3 regions of the Pseudomonas sp. BJa5 genome follow, and region 3 is predicted to be linked to each of the others. Evidence: riboswitches for the same ligand, from Rfam matches in the RefSeq annotation. Region 3 holds a riboswitch; each other region holds the start of a gene.
The links. A riboswitch is a leader RNA that binds a small molecule or an ion and turns the genes downstream of it on or off. The one in region 3 is predicted to bind cobalamin.

Region 1 (4,846 bases), on a different contig from region 3:
TCTCCAGTTGCCGACGATGTCCTGTTCCGGGCCCTGGGTTTGGTGGGTACGCCCTATCGCTGGGGCGGCAACACACCGGATTCGGGCTTCGATTGCAGTGGCCTGATCGGTTACGTCTACCGTGACGCAGCGGGTATATCCTTGCCGCGCTCGACCCGGGAAATGATCGGCATTCGTGCGCCGAACATCCAGCGCAATGACCTGCAGTCCGGTGATCTGGTGTTCTTTGCCACCAATGGCGGGTCCCAGGTCAGTCATGCCGGGATCTATGTCGGGGAAGGGCGTTTCGTCCATGCGCCGGCCACCGGTGGCACCGTTCGTCTGGATTATCTGGCCAACAGCTACTGGCAAAAAGCTTATCTGAATGCCAAGCGCGTGCTGCCCCCTGCGTTGGCGCGCATTCCCTGAGATGTGAGATCAACTGTCTTTGTGGGGGTGGGCCCCGTTGTGATGTATGAGCTACATCGCATCGCGGGGCAAGCCCGCTCCCACAGCAGTCCAGGTGGGAGCGGGCTTGCCCCGCGACAGGGTTACTTCACCTTGCTCACCCGCCAGATCGTATTGCCCACATCATCGGCCACCAGCAATCCCCCACGCTGATCGTTGATGACCCCCACCGGTCGCCCCCTGGCTTTGCCGTCAGCGTCAAGAAAGCCGGTCAACAGGTCGATCGGCTTGCCTGCCGGTCGGCCGGACGTGCTGAAGGGCACGAAAATCACCTTGTAGCCACTGTGCGGCTTGCGGTTCCAGGAGCCGTGCTGGCCGATGAATGCGCCTTGCTCGAACGGCGGCGGTAGTACGCCGGGCTCGGCGAAGGTCAGGCCCAGTGAGGCGGTGTGCGGGCCTACGGCGTAGTCCGGGGCAATGGCCGAGGCCACCTGTTGCGGATCCTGTGGATTGACCCGCTGGTCGACGTTCTGGCCATAGTAGCTGTATGGCCAGCCATAAAAACCGCCGTCCTTGACCGAGGTGATGTAGTCGGGCACCAGGTCGCTGCCGATCTCATCGCGCTCGTTGACCGCCGTCCACAGGTGTCCGGTGTGTGGCTCCCAGGCCATGCCGTTGGGGTTGCGCAGGCCCGAGGCGAAAATGCGCGTTTGACCGCTGGCCGGGTCGATTTCCCAAATCGCGGCGCGGCCTTTTTCCTGCGCCATGCCGTGTTCGCCGACATTGCTGTTGGAGCCCACTGTCACGTAGAGCTTCTTGCCGTCGCGGCTGGCGATCACGTTCTTGGTCCAGTGGTGATTCAGCCGCCCACCGGGCAGCTCGGCTACCAGTGTGCCAGGGCCCGTGATCGCCATGCTGCCGGGCTCATAGTGAAAGCGCAGCAAGCGATCGGTATCGGCCACGTAGAAGTCGTTGCCCACCAGGGCCATGCCGAAGGGTGAGTTGAGGTTGTCGATGAAAGTGGTGCGGATTTCGGCCACGCCATCCCGGTCGCTGTCGCGCAACAGGCTGATGCGGTTGGGGCTGGGCACGGCGGCGCCAGCACGGCCCATGGCCTTTTTCATCACCCAGCCCCGTATTCCCTTGTTGTCGTCAGGCTTGGGCGGGGCGTTGGTTTCAGCCACCAGTACGTCGCCATTGGGCAGTACGTACAGCCAGCGCGGGTGATCCAGCCCTTCGGCGAAGGCCGCCACCCGGGTGCCGGGTGCCGTCGAAGGCCTGGCGCCCCGGGGCCAGCCCACCGCCGGGGCGATGTTGACGGTTGGAATCAGGGTCTTGTTCGGCTCGGGGAGTTGGGGGGACGGACCGTACCCGTCACTGACCTGCAGGCGGGCGGTTTCGCCGCAGCCGCTCAATCCAGCGCTCATTGCCAGCAGCAGCGCTATCGGAGTCTTGCCCATTGTGGTGACCTCACGAAGTTGGCCTCTTTGGCAGTAGAGGACGGCCGCGTTCGCGAGGTTCCCTTGGTGGCGGGCGGATCAGGCCTGCTTGAGCAGCAGGGCGACCCCGGGGTGATACTGCCCGGCTTCGTTGTGCAACTTGCGATAGGCGTACGGAAAGTACCAGGCAATGGCACAGGCGGTGTGCTTGTGCAGGTCGTCGACCAGGTCCTGGAGTTCTTCGGGGCTGGCGTGTTGGCCGGCTTTCCAGGGGCTGGCGAAGAGGGCGGCGACTTTCAGCTGGCTTGGTGCTGCGACCTGGCGGGCGGCTTGTACGGTTTCGGCCAGGGCATTGGCCAGGTCAAGCCGGGCGATCCGTGGCCAGCGCTGGCTGGCCTGCAGGTAGGCGGCTTCTTCGCGGCTGGCGATATACAGGTCGCAACGACCGTCGCGATCACCGTCTTCGCGCTGCTTCTTGCTCTGGTGCTGCGCCAAGGTCACCAACTCGGCTTGCCAGGCCGCCGCTGACAGCAAACCGAGGTTGGCCTGGGCGCCGTGCCAGTAGGCGGCTTCGCCATCGCCCAGCACCTGGTTGAATCGATCGATGCATTCGACCCAGCGTTCCAGCACCGGACGCAGGAATTCCAGGCGTGTGTTGTTGATGATCAGGCCTTGCATGCTGCTCTCTCCTTTATCATTGTGATCGAGTACAGCCAGTTTATGGCTATTTGATATCACTGAAATCAGGGTGACACAAGATGACAAGGTCGCCATTGATCCAGGCCGGTAGGGCGCCTTTCATTGACGCTCCCGGTGCAACCCTCTAACCTTCGCGACTTGTTTCAGGTGCTCTGTGGGCTGTGGCCTGGCAGGGTGAAACAGGGAAGCCGGTGGGCGCGCAAAGGCGCGCGAATCCGGCGCTGCCCCCGCAACGGTAGGTGAGTCAAGGCCGCGCATGGCCACTGGGTGCCCGCACCCGGGAAGGCGCGCGACCCGGGTGTTCATGGCCCCGCTCACAAGCCCGGAGACCGGCCTGTCACAGTCAACGGCATCACGGAGGGTGATGCGCGGTTTCTTCGGCTTCGTGCCGCAGCCCTGCGCGTTTCTCCGTCTGCCTTATCCATTCATCTGTTGCCCATCCTTCGCCGCGAAACCTGTGCAGCCCCGTGCTGCTACGCTCGTTGCGGTTGGCCGACAGTGGTTTGCGGAGAACTTCGATGACTGAATCCACCGAGCGTGACGAACGCCACCTGGCCCGTATGCAGCGCAAGAAGGCGGTAATCGACGAGCGTATCGCCAACGCCCCCAACGAGTGCGGCCTGCTGCTGGTGCTCAGCGGCAATGGCAAGGGCAAGAGCAGCTCGGCCTTCGGCATGCTGGCGCGGGCCATGGGCCACGGCATGCAGTGCGGCGTGGTGCAGTTCATCAAGGGCCGCAACAGCACCGGTGAAGAGCTGTTCTTCCGCCGCTTTCCCGAGCAGGTGCGCTATCACGTGATGGGCGAGGGCTTCACCTGGGAAACCCAGGACCGCCAGCGCGACATCGCCGCCGCCGAAGCCGCCTGGGCCGTGTCCCGGCAGATGCTGCAGGACCCGAGCATCGCCTTCGTGGTGCTCGATGAGCTGAACATCGCCCTCAAGCACGGCTACCTCGACCTCGACCAGGTACTCAGCGACCTGCAGGCGCGCCCGCCGATGCAGCATGTGATCGTCACCGGTCGCGGGGCCAAGGACGAGATGATCGAACTGGCCGACACCGTCACCGAGATGGGCATGATCAAGCACGCCTTCCAGGCCGGCATCCGTGCCCAGAAGGGCGTCGAACTATGAGTCTGACCCGGCACTGCCCGGCGGTCCTGATCGCCGCGCCGGCATCGGGGCAGGGCAAGACCACGGTGACCGCCGCCCTGGCACGCCTGCACCGTAACCAGGGGCGCAAGGTGCGGGTGTTCAAGTGTGGCCCGGATTTCCTCGACCCGATGATTCTCGAGCGGGCCAGCGGCGCGCCGGTGTACCAGCTGGATCTGTGGATGGTCGGTGAACAGGAAAGCCGGCGTCTGTTGTGGGAAGCAGCAGGCGAGGCCGACCTGATTCTGATCGAAGGGGTCATGGGCCTGTTCGACGGCACGCCGTCGAGCGCCGACCTGGCGCGTCACTTCGGCGTGCCGGTGCTGGCGGTGATCGACGGCACGGCCATGGCCCAGACCTTCGGCGCCCTGGCCCTGGGCCTGGCGCGCTACCAGCCCGACCTGCCGTTCGCCGGGGTGCTGGCCAACCGCGTCGGCACCCTGCGTCATGCCCAGTTGCTCGAAGGCAGCCTGACCGAGGGCCTGCGCTGGTATGGCGGCCTGTCGCGGGAAACCGGCATCGAACTGCCGAGCCGCCACCTGGGCCTGGTCCAGGCCAGTGAGCTCAATGACCTGGACCTGCGCCTGGACGCTGCTGCCGAGGCCCTGGGAGCCAGTTGCGAATCGTCGTTGCCGCCACCGGTGGCGTTCGCGGCGCCGAGCGAGTTGAACATCGAGCCGTTGCTCGAAGGCGTCACCATTGCAGTGGCCCGGGATGAAGCCTTTGCCTTCACCTATGGCGCCAACCTCGACCTGCTGCGGGCCATGGGCGCTGAGCTGGCGTTCTTCTCGCCGCTGCGTGACGCCTGCCTGCCAGAGGCGGACAGCCTGTACCTGCCGGGCGGATATCCGGAGCTGCACCATCAGGCGCTGGCCGCCAATGCGCCGATGCTCGGCGCCATTCGCGCCCACCACCAGGCGGGCAAGCCCGTGCTCGCCGAATGTGGTGGCATGCTCTACCTGCTCGATGCCCTGACCGATGTGGCCGGCGAGCGTGCCGAACTGCTGGGCCTGCTGCAGGGCGAAGCGGTGATGCAGAAGCGCCTGGCTGCCCTGGCCCTGCAGGCGGTGGAGCTGCCCGAGGGCAACCTGCGCGGGCACACCTATCACCACTCCCTGACCAGCACCGCGCTGGAGCCGATCGCTCGTGGCCAGAGCCCCAATGGCGGCCGCG
Region 2 (4,846 bases), on a different contig from region 3:
CGAGGCCTGTCTAAGCGCGGACATACTGCGCAGCACCCTCAAGACCCAGGCCGATGCCCTGTGCGAGGTACAATACCGAAAAACCCTGCTGGGTTCGATCATGGCCGGGGCGTATGGCTGCAACGCTCATCACGCCAATATCCTGGCCGCCTTCTTCCTGGCCACCGGCCAGGACCTGGCCCACACCGCCGAGGGTGGCATGGGCATCACCTGTATCGAGCCCCGTGACCAGGGCGCCGTGTACATTTCCGTCTCGCTGCCCGATGTGCCGCTGGCCACGGTCGGCGGCGGCACCGGGCTGTCCACGCAGCGCGAGGCGCTGGCGCTGATGGGGATCAGTCCGGGGGCCCGCCCTCCCGGCGCCGACACCCTGCGCCTGGCTGAAATCCTTGGCGCCCTGGTGCTGGCCGGTGAACTGTCGATCCTCTCGGCCCAGGCCGCCCACCACCTGGCCCAGGCGCACCAGCGCCTGGGGCGCTGAGCCCGATGAGCGAGGGCAGCATTAGCGCGGTAGCTCCCGGGAAGATCATCCTGATGGGCGAGCACGCCGTGGCCCATCACAGCCCCGCTGTCGTTGCCACACTCGGCCTTTACTGCAAGGTCCAGGTGCTACCGAAATCGTCGCAGTTGATCGAGCTGTGCTTGCCGGACCTGGGCATGCATCGGTGTTATTCACGCCAAGCGGTGCTCGATTACGCCCTGCAGGCACGCCAGGCCTGGCAAGCCTATCGGTGCCACCCTGATGCGCACAGGTTTCGCGCCTTGAGAGGCCAGGCGGGCGACCACCTGGCCAAATGCGCCGTCGGTGAAACCCTGCTGCACCTGGGGCACGGGTTCAACCAGGGTCTGAAGATCAGCGTGCACTCGCAGATTCCCATCGGCGCGGGCATGGGCAGCTCGGCCGCCCTGGCAGTGTGCATACCGGCCGCGATCATCAGCCACTTCACGCGCAGGGCTGAAGTTGCGCAGGTGCAGCATCTGGCTCGCCAGATCGAGCAACGCCAGCATGGCCTGCCCTCCGGCGTCGATCATCGAACCATTGTCCAGGGCGGTGTCGCGAGCTTCATGCCCGCTGCGGGTGATGACCTGCAGCTCTGCCCCCTTCGCGATGCCGGTGCCGTGTTGAACGAGCTGCGCCTGTACAACACCGGTACCGCCAATGAAAGTACCGGAGCCGTGGTGACTGCCGTACGCAACACCCTGCAAGACGCGCACAGCCCCCTGCTGCAATCGATGCGCCAGACCACCCAAGCATTCATCGCACTGCTGCGATCCCCGCATTGCGATCGCGCCCGCTTGTATGCGCTGATCCGTGACTATGAACGTGCCCTTGAAGCGCTGGGTGTCGTGCCTGGCCCCGTTCAGGCGTTGATCCGGGAAATCGAAAAATCGGGTGGTGCGGCAAAGGTTTCCGGTGCCGGTGCGCTCTCCGGATCCAGCGCTGGTCTGCTGCTGGTGCTCCCCCCCGTCACTGCCGCCCCCTTGCTCCAGGGCCTGGACGCAATCGAGGCGCCCCTTGCGGTCGAAGGCCTGTGGGTACAACGACCATGAACAAGATCAGTGTCTCATCGCCCAGCAACATTGCCTTGATCAAGTATTGGGGCATGAGCGACGCCAAGCGCACATTGCCTGCCAACAGGTCGCTGTCGATGACCCTGAGCCGCTGCGTCAGCCTCTATACCCTGGAAACACTGGACGATTCGAGCCCTGACGAAATCTACTGGCGTGCTGAAGACGGCACGCTCGAAGCCGCAGACCCGATCATGCGCCTGGGCATCGAACAGCATGTGCGACGACTTCGCCAGTGCAGCGACTTCCGGCAGCCGCTGCGCATCGCCACCACCAATACCTTTCCAACCAGCGCGGGTATCGCCTCTTCCGCCTCGGGGTACTCTGCCCTGGCGCTGGCGTTTGCCGCGCTGTTCGGCCAGCTGTCGTCACCCGACCAGCTCAGCGGCCTGGCGCGCCTTTCCGGTTCGGGCTCCGCAGCCCGATCGCTACTGGGCGGTTTCGTCACATGGCCCGGTGATGCCGACGACCCGCAAAGCCCGGCCCGGCAACTGGCAACCGCCGCCCATTGGCCGCTGCACGACATCATCGTGGTGGTCGACGGTTCAGCGAAAACAACCAGCTCGCGGATCGGTCATTTGCGCGCCCAGAGCAGCCCGTTCTACCAGCGCCGCCAACAACTGTTGGTGGAACGCCTGAGGCATCTACAGCACGCCATCCTGACCCGTGATTTTTCCCGCTTTGCCGATATCGTCGAGTGCGAGGCCATCGAGCTTCACTTGATCGCCATGTCGTCCGTGCCGCCGCTGTTCTATTGGCAGCCGGCAACCCTCTCGGTGTTGTACCGGGTGCAGCAACTTCGGCGCAACGGCCTGGATGTCTGCACGACCTTCGATGCAGGCCCCAATGCCCATGTGCTCTGTACGCCCGAGCATTGTCCCAAGGTGCTTGCGGTGCTGCGCGAACTCGATGGCGTACAACAGATCATCCCGGACCAGATCGGCGAAGGCCCGCAGGTGCTGACCCAGGCACTTTTCTGAGCCCCGGCTTACACCGCAACACACGGCCAAGTCGTTGACTGCAAAGACATTCGATGGTCAGATGCGCGCCAGTTTCAGGTGTCCTGCGCCGCCGCGCGCAGGGTGAAACGGGAAGCCGGTGCGTCACATGAAGTGATCAGTCCGGCGCTGCCCCCGCAACGGTAAGCGAGCGAAGCCTTCGAAACACCACTGTGCCACGGCATGGGAAGGTGAAGGCCTTCACGACCCTCGCAAGCCCGGAGACCGGCCTGAAGCTTCGTTTGGCAACCCCGCGGTGGGCGGGCGCAGGCCGGTTTGCGTGCGCCTGCGCGCGCGATTCCTCCATGCGTTGTTCCCTCCGGGATTCATTTCTTCCTGTTCGATTTGGAACGACATGTCCCGTACTTCCAAGCTTCACACCCTGGCGGCCAATGCCCTGGCGCCCTGCCTGGCATTCTCCCTGCCGACCTTCGCCGAAGACCGCGAGCCTGTTCCCCTGGCCCTGCCCTCGACGGCCATCACCAGCAGCAGCGACACCGCGCCGATCAGCCTGGCCACGCCCCTGCCGGCCGGCTCGCGCCTGAACCTCAGCGCCCTGGACACCCCGGCCAGCACCAGCAGCCTCAGCGCCGAGGTCATCGATGGGCGCAACAACCGCAGCGTGCAGGATGCCGTCAGCCGCTCGCCGGGCATCACCTCGATCGCCACCCCGGGCAACGGCAACACCGCCCTGTCGGCACGGGGCTTTACCGGGCACGATGCGGTGATGACCCTGTTCGATGGCTCGCGCTTGTACACCGGCGCCGGTACCCAGACCTTCCCGGTGGCCCCATGGATGGTCGAGCGCATCGACATCATCCGCGGGCCTGCCTCGGTGCTCTACGGTGAAGGCGCTACCGGTGCGGTGGTCAACGTGATCCCGAAAAAGCCCTTCGCCGGCGAGATCAGCAACCACCTGCGCCTGGGCTACGGCAGTGATGACCGCCAGCAACTGGGCCTGGACAGCGGCGGTTCGCTGGGCGAGCGGCTGAGCTACCGGCTGACCCTCGACCGCCAGCAATCCAATGGCTGGGTCGACCATGGCGAGTCGCAGAACCTGGCCATGAGCGCCGCCCTGCGCTTCGATGCCAGCGACGACCTGAGTTTCACCCTGGCCCACGAGCGCGGTGATGCCGAGCCGATGAACTACTTCGGCACGCCCTTGATCGACGGCCACTACCGCGACAGCCTGCGCAAGAAGAACTACAACGTGCGCAACGACGTGCAGCGCTACCATGACGAATGGACGCGGCTGAACAGCGACTGGACCCTGAGCGATTCGCTCAGCGCCAGCAACCAGCTCTACTACATCAAGAGCCGCCGTCACTGGCGCAATGCCGAGGACTACACCTGGAGCCCAGACCAGGGCCTGCTCCAGCGCGGCAGCTACCTGGAAATCAAGCACGACCAGGAACAGATCGGCGACCGCCAGAGCTTCACCTTCGACCACTCACTGTTCGGCCTTGCCAGCAAGACCGTGGTGGGCGCCGAGTACAACCGCATCCGTTTCGGCATCGACAGCAACTCACCCTACACCGACATCGGCGGTGACTTCGTCGACCCGTGGAACCCGGCGCCTGGCGACTTCCACAGCCAGGACCCGACCCGCCCGCAAAGCCACAGCACCACCCGCACCTTCGCCCTGTTCGCCGAGAACCGCACCCAGCTGTCAGCACGCTGGTCGCTGGTGACCGGCATTCGCCGCGACCAGAACCACATCGATCGCACCAACCTGATCGACGACAGCCGCAGCGACCGAAGCCTGGGCGGTGGCAACTGGCGCGCCGGGCTGGTGTTCGCGCTGACCGACGAGCTGTCGTTGTATGGCCAGTATTCCACCAGCGAGGACGGTGTCAGCGACCTGATCACCCTGAGCCCCGCCCAGCAGCAATTCGACCTCACCGAAGCGAAGCAGACCGAGTTCGGCCTCAAGCAGCTGTTCTGGGACGGCCGTGGCGAATGGACCCTGGCGGCCTATCACATCGTCAAAAAGAAGCTGTTGGTCGACAACCCGATCACCCACCAGAAGGAACAGGCCGGGCAACAGACCTCCGACGGCCTGGAGGCGACCCTGGAGCTGGTCCTGGCCAACCAGTGGCAGGTCTCGGCCAACGCCTCGGTGGTACGCGCCCGATACGACGACTTCGAGCAGACCGTGGACGGTGAGTCGGTCTCCCGGGCCGGCAACCGGCCGAGCAATGTGCCACGGCGCACCGCCAACCTGTGGGTGAACAAGGGCCTGGGCCACGGCGTGGAGGCCGGCATGGGGCTGCGGTACG
Region 3 (4,846 bases):
CAGTTGCTGCAGCCCGGGCTCATCCTGCTTGAGGTCGATGCTGGCCAGGCCCGCGACGGCGTCCAGGTGCAAGCCGTGGGCCTTGAGGGTCTGCTCCAGCAGGTCGCCCAGCGTTTCGGCCGGGCAACCCCGTCGGCACCCCAGGCCGACGTACAGCGGCATGGCGATCAGGCCTGGCTCGAACGACGGTAGAGCCAGGCGCTGAGCAGGCCCAGGGCCAGCCAGAACGCGGCGTTGGTCAGCAGCGAGGCGACCTTGAACTCGGTTTCCAGGGCTTGGGGGGCAAGCATCTCATGCACTTCAGGCTGCGGTGCGCCGATCACGTGAGGGATGACCAGCAGTACCGCACCCACGATCTTGAACAGCCAGTTGTGGGCAAACGCGATCAGTGCCAGTCCCGCGGCGGTGGCAGCAGCGGTGCCCACCCACCAGGTCTGACGCTGGGCCAGGTCGGCGGCAGCGGTGCCCGGCAGCTCGGGCGGCAGGCCCAGGGTTGGCGCCAGGCAGAACACGGCAAAGCCGCCCAGGCCCCAGAGCGCACCGCTGAGCACGGTCTTCGGCGCGCGCAGGGTGTAGAGCGCGGCCAGGATCAGGGCAAAACCGACGGCCACCACCAGGTTGCCACCGGTGGTCGACAGTACGCGCTGCCAGCCATCTTCCGGTGCCCAGGCTTCGCTGTCGTGGTGATGGTCGGCCGCCACCCCGGGCGCGTGCGCGTGGGCTTCGACCGCCGGTGCCGCGCTTTCATAGGTTTCCGCCTCAAGAATCAGCGGCGCGACCCAGAAGCTTTGCAGCAGGGTCAGCAGCAGGGCGGCCAGCAGGCCGGCAAAACCTGCGGTGCGAGCGATACGCTTGATCATCGACAGCTACTCAGTGGCAAGGGAAGGCAGCGCTGTGGCGGGTGTCGTGGGCGGCATTGTGCACCGCTTCGATATGCGAAAAGCCGGCGAAGTACACCAGGCACAGGCCCAGCAGCGAGGCGCCGACGGCGACCAGCAGGCGCTGGCTGAGGCTGGACGGGGTAACGGCGGAATGACTGGCGGTGCTGGTACGCATGGCGCTTTCCTCTGGGTGTTGTCGGGCAACAGGCAAGCGCAACGAGCCCCTGCACGAGGACCGTCCAAGGGTTCAACAGCGCCCGCCCACCGCGGGTTTGTCAGAATCGGTATTGGGCCGGTCTCCGGGCTGGCGAGGGCAGGCTGATAGCCTTGCCACTGGCGTCACCTTCCCATGCCGGACTACAGGCACAGTGGTTCTGACGCTTTTCTCGCTTACCGTTGCGGGGGCAGCACCGGACTTGTCGGGCATGTCGATCACATGCGCTGACGCACCGGTTTCCCGTTTCACCCAGTCAAGGGCACCCAAACGAATGGCATAGCAAATCACGGGGGCGGCCGGGCGTCAATCGTGACAGCAGTTGACCACTCACCGGGCACTGCGTAGCCTAGCCGCTTCGAGGTTCTTCGGCAGCGACCGAAGCTAAGACGGGAACGCGGTACAAGCCGCGGCTGCCCCCGCAACTGTAAGCATTGAAGCGTTCGACACAGCCACTGCATCACTGCGGGAAGGCGTCGTTCGACTGGCTCGTCGGCCGGTGCAGTGCAAGCCAGGAGACCTGCCTCGAACAGTTTCCGACATTAAACCGGGCGGGGTGATCCGGTGGCGAACGCGCCCAGGTCAAGGTACCTGCGGCTCTCGTCGCGCATGCCCGCCATCCTGCCAAGGGCATCGACATGAAAACACTGGCCAAACTCCCTGTCACCATCGTTACCGGCTTTCTCGGCTCGGGCAAGACCACGCTGCTGCGGCACATGCTCGACAACGCCCAGGGGCGGCGCATCGCGGTGATCGTCAACGAGTTCGGCGAGCTGGGCATCGATGGCGAGATCCTCAAGCAGTGCAGCATCGGCTGCACCGAGGAAGAGGCCAGCGGCCGCGTCTATGAACTGGCCAACGGTTGCCTGTGCTGCACCGTGCAGGAAGAGTTCTTCCCGGTGATGCGCGAGCTGGTGGCCCGTCGCGGCGACCTGGACCACATCCTCATCGAAACCAGTGGCCTGGCCCTGCCAAAGCCTTTGGTCCAGGCCTTCCAGTGGCCGGAAATCCGCAATGCCTGCACCGTCGATGCGGTGATCACCGTGGTCGACAGCCCGGCCGTGGCCGCTGGCACCTTCGCCGCCTACCCGGACCAGGTCGATGCCCAGCGCAAGCTCGATCCGAACCTGGACCACGAGTCGCCACTGCACGAGCTGTTCGCCGACCAGTTGGCCAGCGCCGACCTGGTGGTGCTGAACAAGGCCGACCTGATCGCCGCCGCCGACCTGGCCAAGGTCCGCGCCGAGGTACAGGAAGAGCTGCCGCCAGCGGTCAAGGTGATCGAAGCGAGCAACGGCCGCCTGCCACTGGATGTGCTGCTGGGCCTGGGCGCCGAGTCCGAAGTGCACATCGATGGCCGCCGTACCCACCACGATTCCCATCATGACGGCGACGATCATGACGATCATGACCACGACGCCTTCGACTCGATCTCCATCGAATTGCCTGAAGCCGACGAAAGCCTGCTGCTCGATGCCCTGACCCAACTGGTGGTGCAGCACGGCATCCTGCGGGTCAAGGGCTTTGCCGCCGTGCCCGGCAAGCCGATGCGCCTGCTGATCCAGGGCGTGGGCACCCGTTTCGACAAGCATTTCGACCGCGCCTGGCGCAGTGAAGAACCGCGCACCACACGCCTGGTGCTGATCGGCCAGGAACTGGATGCCGCGCACCTGGAGGCGAGCCTGCGCGCCGCCCTGGGCGCCTGATCCATGCACCTGCTGCGGACCCAGCCCGGTGGTTTCGTACCGGACGACAGCATTGCCGACCTCGGCCAGACCCCGGCCGAGCTGGTAATCCTCTGCAGCGGTGACTCGCACCTGGCACTGCTGGCCGAAACTGCCCGGCAGTTGCCCGAGGATTATCCCAGCCTGCGCCTGGCCAACCCCATGCAGGTGCAGAACCACGCCTCGGTCGACCTCTATATCGACGAGGTGCTGCGCCATGCCAAGGTCATCCTGGTGTCGTTGCATGGCGGGGTCGGCTACTGGCGCTACGGTGTCGAGCAGCTACTGGAGCTGGCGAACCGTGGCGTCAAATTGATCCTGGTACCTGGTGACGATCACCCGGACCCGGAACTGACCGGCCTAGGCAACGTGCCGGCCGAACAGGCCGAACGGCTCTGGCACTTTTTGCGCCAGGGCGGCAAGGCCAACGCCCTGAACCTGTTCAACTGCCTGGCCAGCCTCTGGCTCGGGCGCGACTACCCTTGGGCTGAACCGCAGCAACTACCGCGTACGGCGGTGTACCACCCTGAAAGGGCCGCTGCCGAATTGCAGGACTGGTTCGGCCAGTGGCAGGTCGAACAGCCGGTGGTACCCATCCTGTTCTACCGCTCGCACCTGCAGGCGGCCAACACCGCTTTTATCGATACGTTTTGCCAACGCTTGCAACGGGCCGGGCTCAACCCCTTGCCGATTGCCGTGGCCAGCCTCAAGGAGGCCGGCTGCCTGGCCCAGGTCGAAGCCTGGCTGGACGAGGTCGACGCTGCGCTGATCATCAACACCACGGGCTTTGCCCAGTCCAGCCCGGAGCAGCCGCACCTGCGACCGTTTCGCCGGGATATTCCGGTGCTGCAGGCGATCTGCGCCCAGGATAACGAGCCGGGCTGGCAGGCCAGCGAGCAGGGCCTGGGCGCTCGCGACCTGGCGATGCATATCGTTTTGCCGGAGCTGGACGGGCGCATCATCACCCGGCCGATCAGCTTCAAGGACCTGGCCTGGCGCAGCGAACGCAGCCAGTCGGACGTGGTCTGCTACCGGCCCCATGCCGAACGCATGGACTTTGTCGCCGAACTGGCCCGGCGCTGGTGTGCATTGGCGCAGTTGCCCAACCGTGACAAGCGCGTGGCCCTGGTGCTGGCCAACTACCCGACCCGCGACGGGCGCATCGGCAACGGCGTGGGGCTGGACACCCCGGCAGCGGCGCTGAACATCCTGCGCGCCCTCAAGGCCCAGGGCTACCCGCTGGCCGAGCTGCCCGACAGCGGCACGGCGCTGATCCAGGCGCTGCTGGGCGGGGTCAGCAACGACCTGGACAGCCTCGACCAGCGACCCTGCCTGCAAAGCATGGCCCTGGACGACTACCTGGCCGCTTTCGCCGCCTTGCCCCAGGCCAACCAGGACGCCGTGCGCGAGCGCTGGGGCGAGCCGCAGCAGGACCCGATGTTCCGCAATGGCCGGATGATGGTCGCCGGCCTGCGCTTCGGCCTGACCTTCGTCGGTATCCAGCCGGCGCGGGGCTACCAGCTGGACCAGAGCGCGGTGTACCACGACCCCGACCTGGTGCCGCCGCACGGTTACCTGGCGTTCTATTTCTGGTTGCGCCACGGCTTTGCCGCCGATGCGCTGATCCATGTCGGCAAGCACGGCAACCTTGAGTGGCTGCCGGGCAAGGGTGTCGGCCTGTCCGACCGTTGCTGGCCCGATGCCTTGCTCGGGCCGCTGCCGAACATCTACCCCTTTATCGTCAACGACCCGGGCGAGGGCGCCCAGGCCAAGCGCCGCACCCAGGCGGTGATCATCGATCACCTGATGCCGCCGTTGACCCGTGCCGAGACCTACGGCCCGCTGCGTCACCTGGAGGCGCTGGCCGACGAGTACTACGAGGCGCAGTTGCTCGACCCGCGCCGGGCCGCCGAGCTGCAACGTGACATCCTTGAACTGGTGCGCAACAACCATATCGACCGTGAGCTGCAACTCGAAGGCGAGCTGGACGATGCCGCCGTGTGGCTGCCGCGCCTGGACACCTACCT

Region 1: linked by a shared signal. The riboswitch ahead of cobO (cob(I)yrinic acid a,c-diamide adenosyltransferase) and the one ahead of cobW (cobalamin biosynthesis protein CobW) in region 3 are both predicted to bind cobalamin.
Region 2: linked by a shared signal. The riboswitch ahead of M2D63_RS00075 (TonB-dependent siderophore receptor) and the one ahead of cobW (cobalamin biosynthesis protein CobW) in region 3 are both predicted to bind cobalamin.

Annotation. Positions count from the first base shown of each region.
Region 1 covers NZ_JALRNG020000003.1:131,060-135,905, reverse strand. The annotation lists gene M2D63_RS02860 (C40 family peptidase) at 1-408, shown strand, start outside; gene M2D63_RS02855 (sorbosone dehydrogenase family protein) at 531-1,847, opposite strand; gene M2D63_RS02850 (hypothetical protein) at 1,926-2,504, opposite strand; cobalamin riboswitch at 2,654-2,878, shown strand; gene cobO (cob(I)yrinic acid a,c-diamide adenosyltransferase) at 3,044-3,655, shown strand; gene M2D63_RS02840 (cobyrinate a,c-diamide synthase) at 3,652-4,846, shown strand, end outside.
Region 2 covers NZ_JALRNG020000001.1:10,309-15,154, forward strand. The annotation lists gene M2D63_RS00060 (hydroxymethylglutaryl-CoA reductase) at 1-481, shown strand, start outside; gene M2D63_RS00065 (mevalonate kinase) at 487-1,551, shown strand; gene mvaD (diphosphomevalonate decarboxylase) at 1,548-2,549, shown strand; cobalamin riboswitch at 2,609-2,816, shown strand; gene M2D63_RS00075 (TonB-dependent siderophore receptor) at 2,923-4,846, shown strand, end outside.
Region 3 covers NZ_JALRNG020000037.1:15,710-20,555, reverse strand. The annotation lists gene M2D63_RS19910 (cobalamin biosynthesis protein) at 1-162, opposite strand, end outside; gene M2D63_RS19905 (CbtA family protein) at 168-860, opposite strand; gene M2D63_RS19900 (CbtB domain-containing protein) at 871-1,056, opposite strand; cobalamin riboswitch at 1,154-1,380, opposite strand; cobalamin riboswitch at 1,440-1,638, shown strand; gene cobW (cobalamin biosynthesis protein CobW) at 1,734-2,801, shown strand; gene cobN (cobaltochelatase subunit CobN) at 2,805-4,846, shown strand, end outside.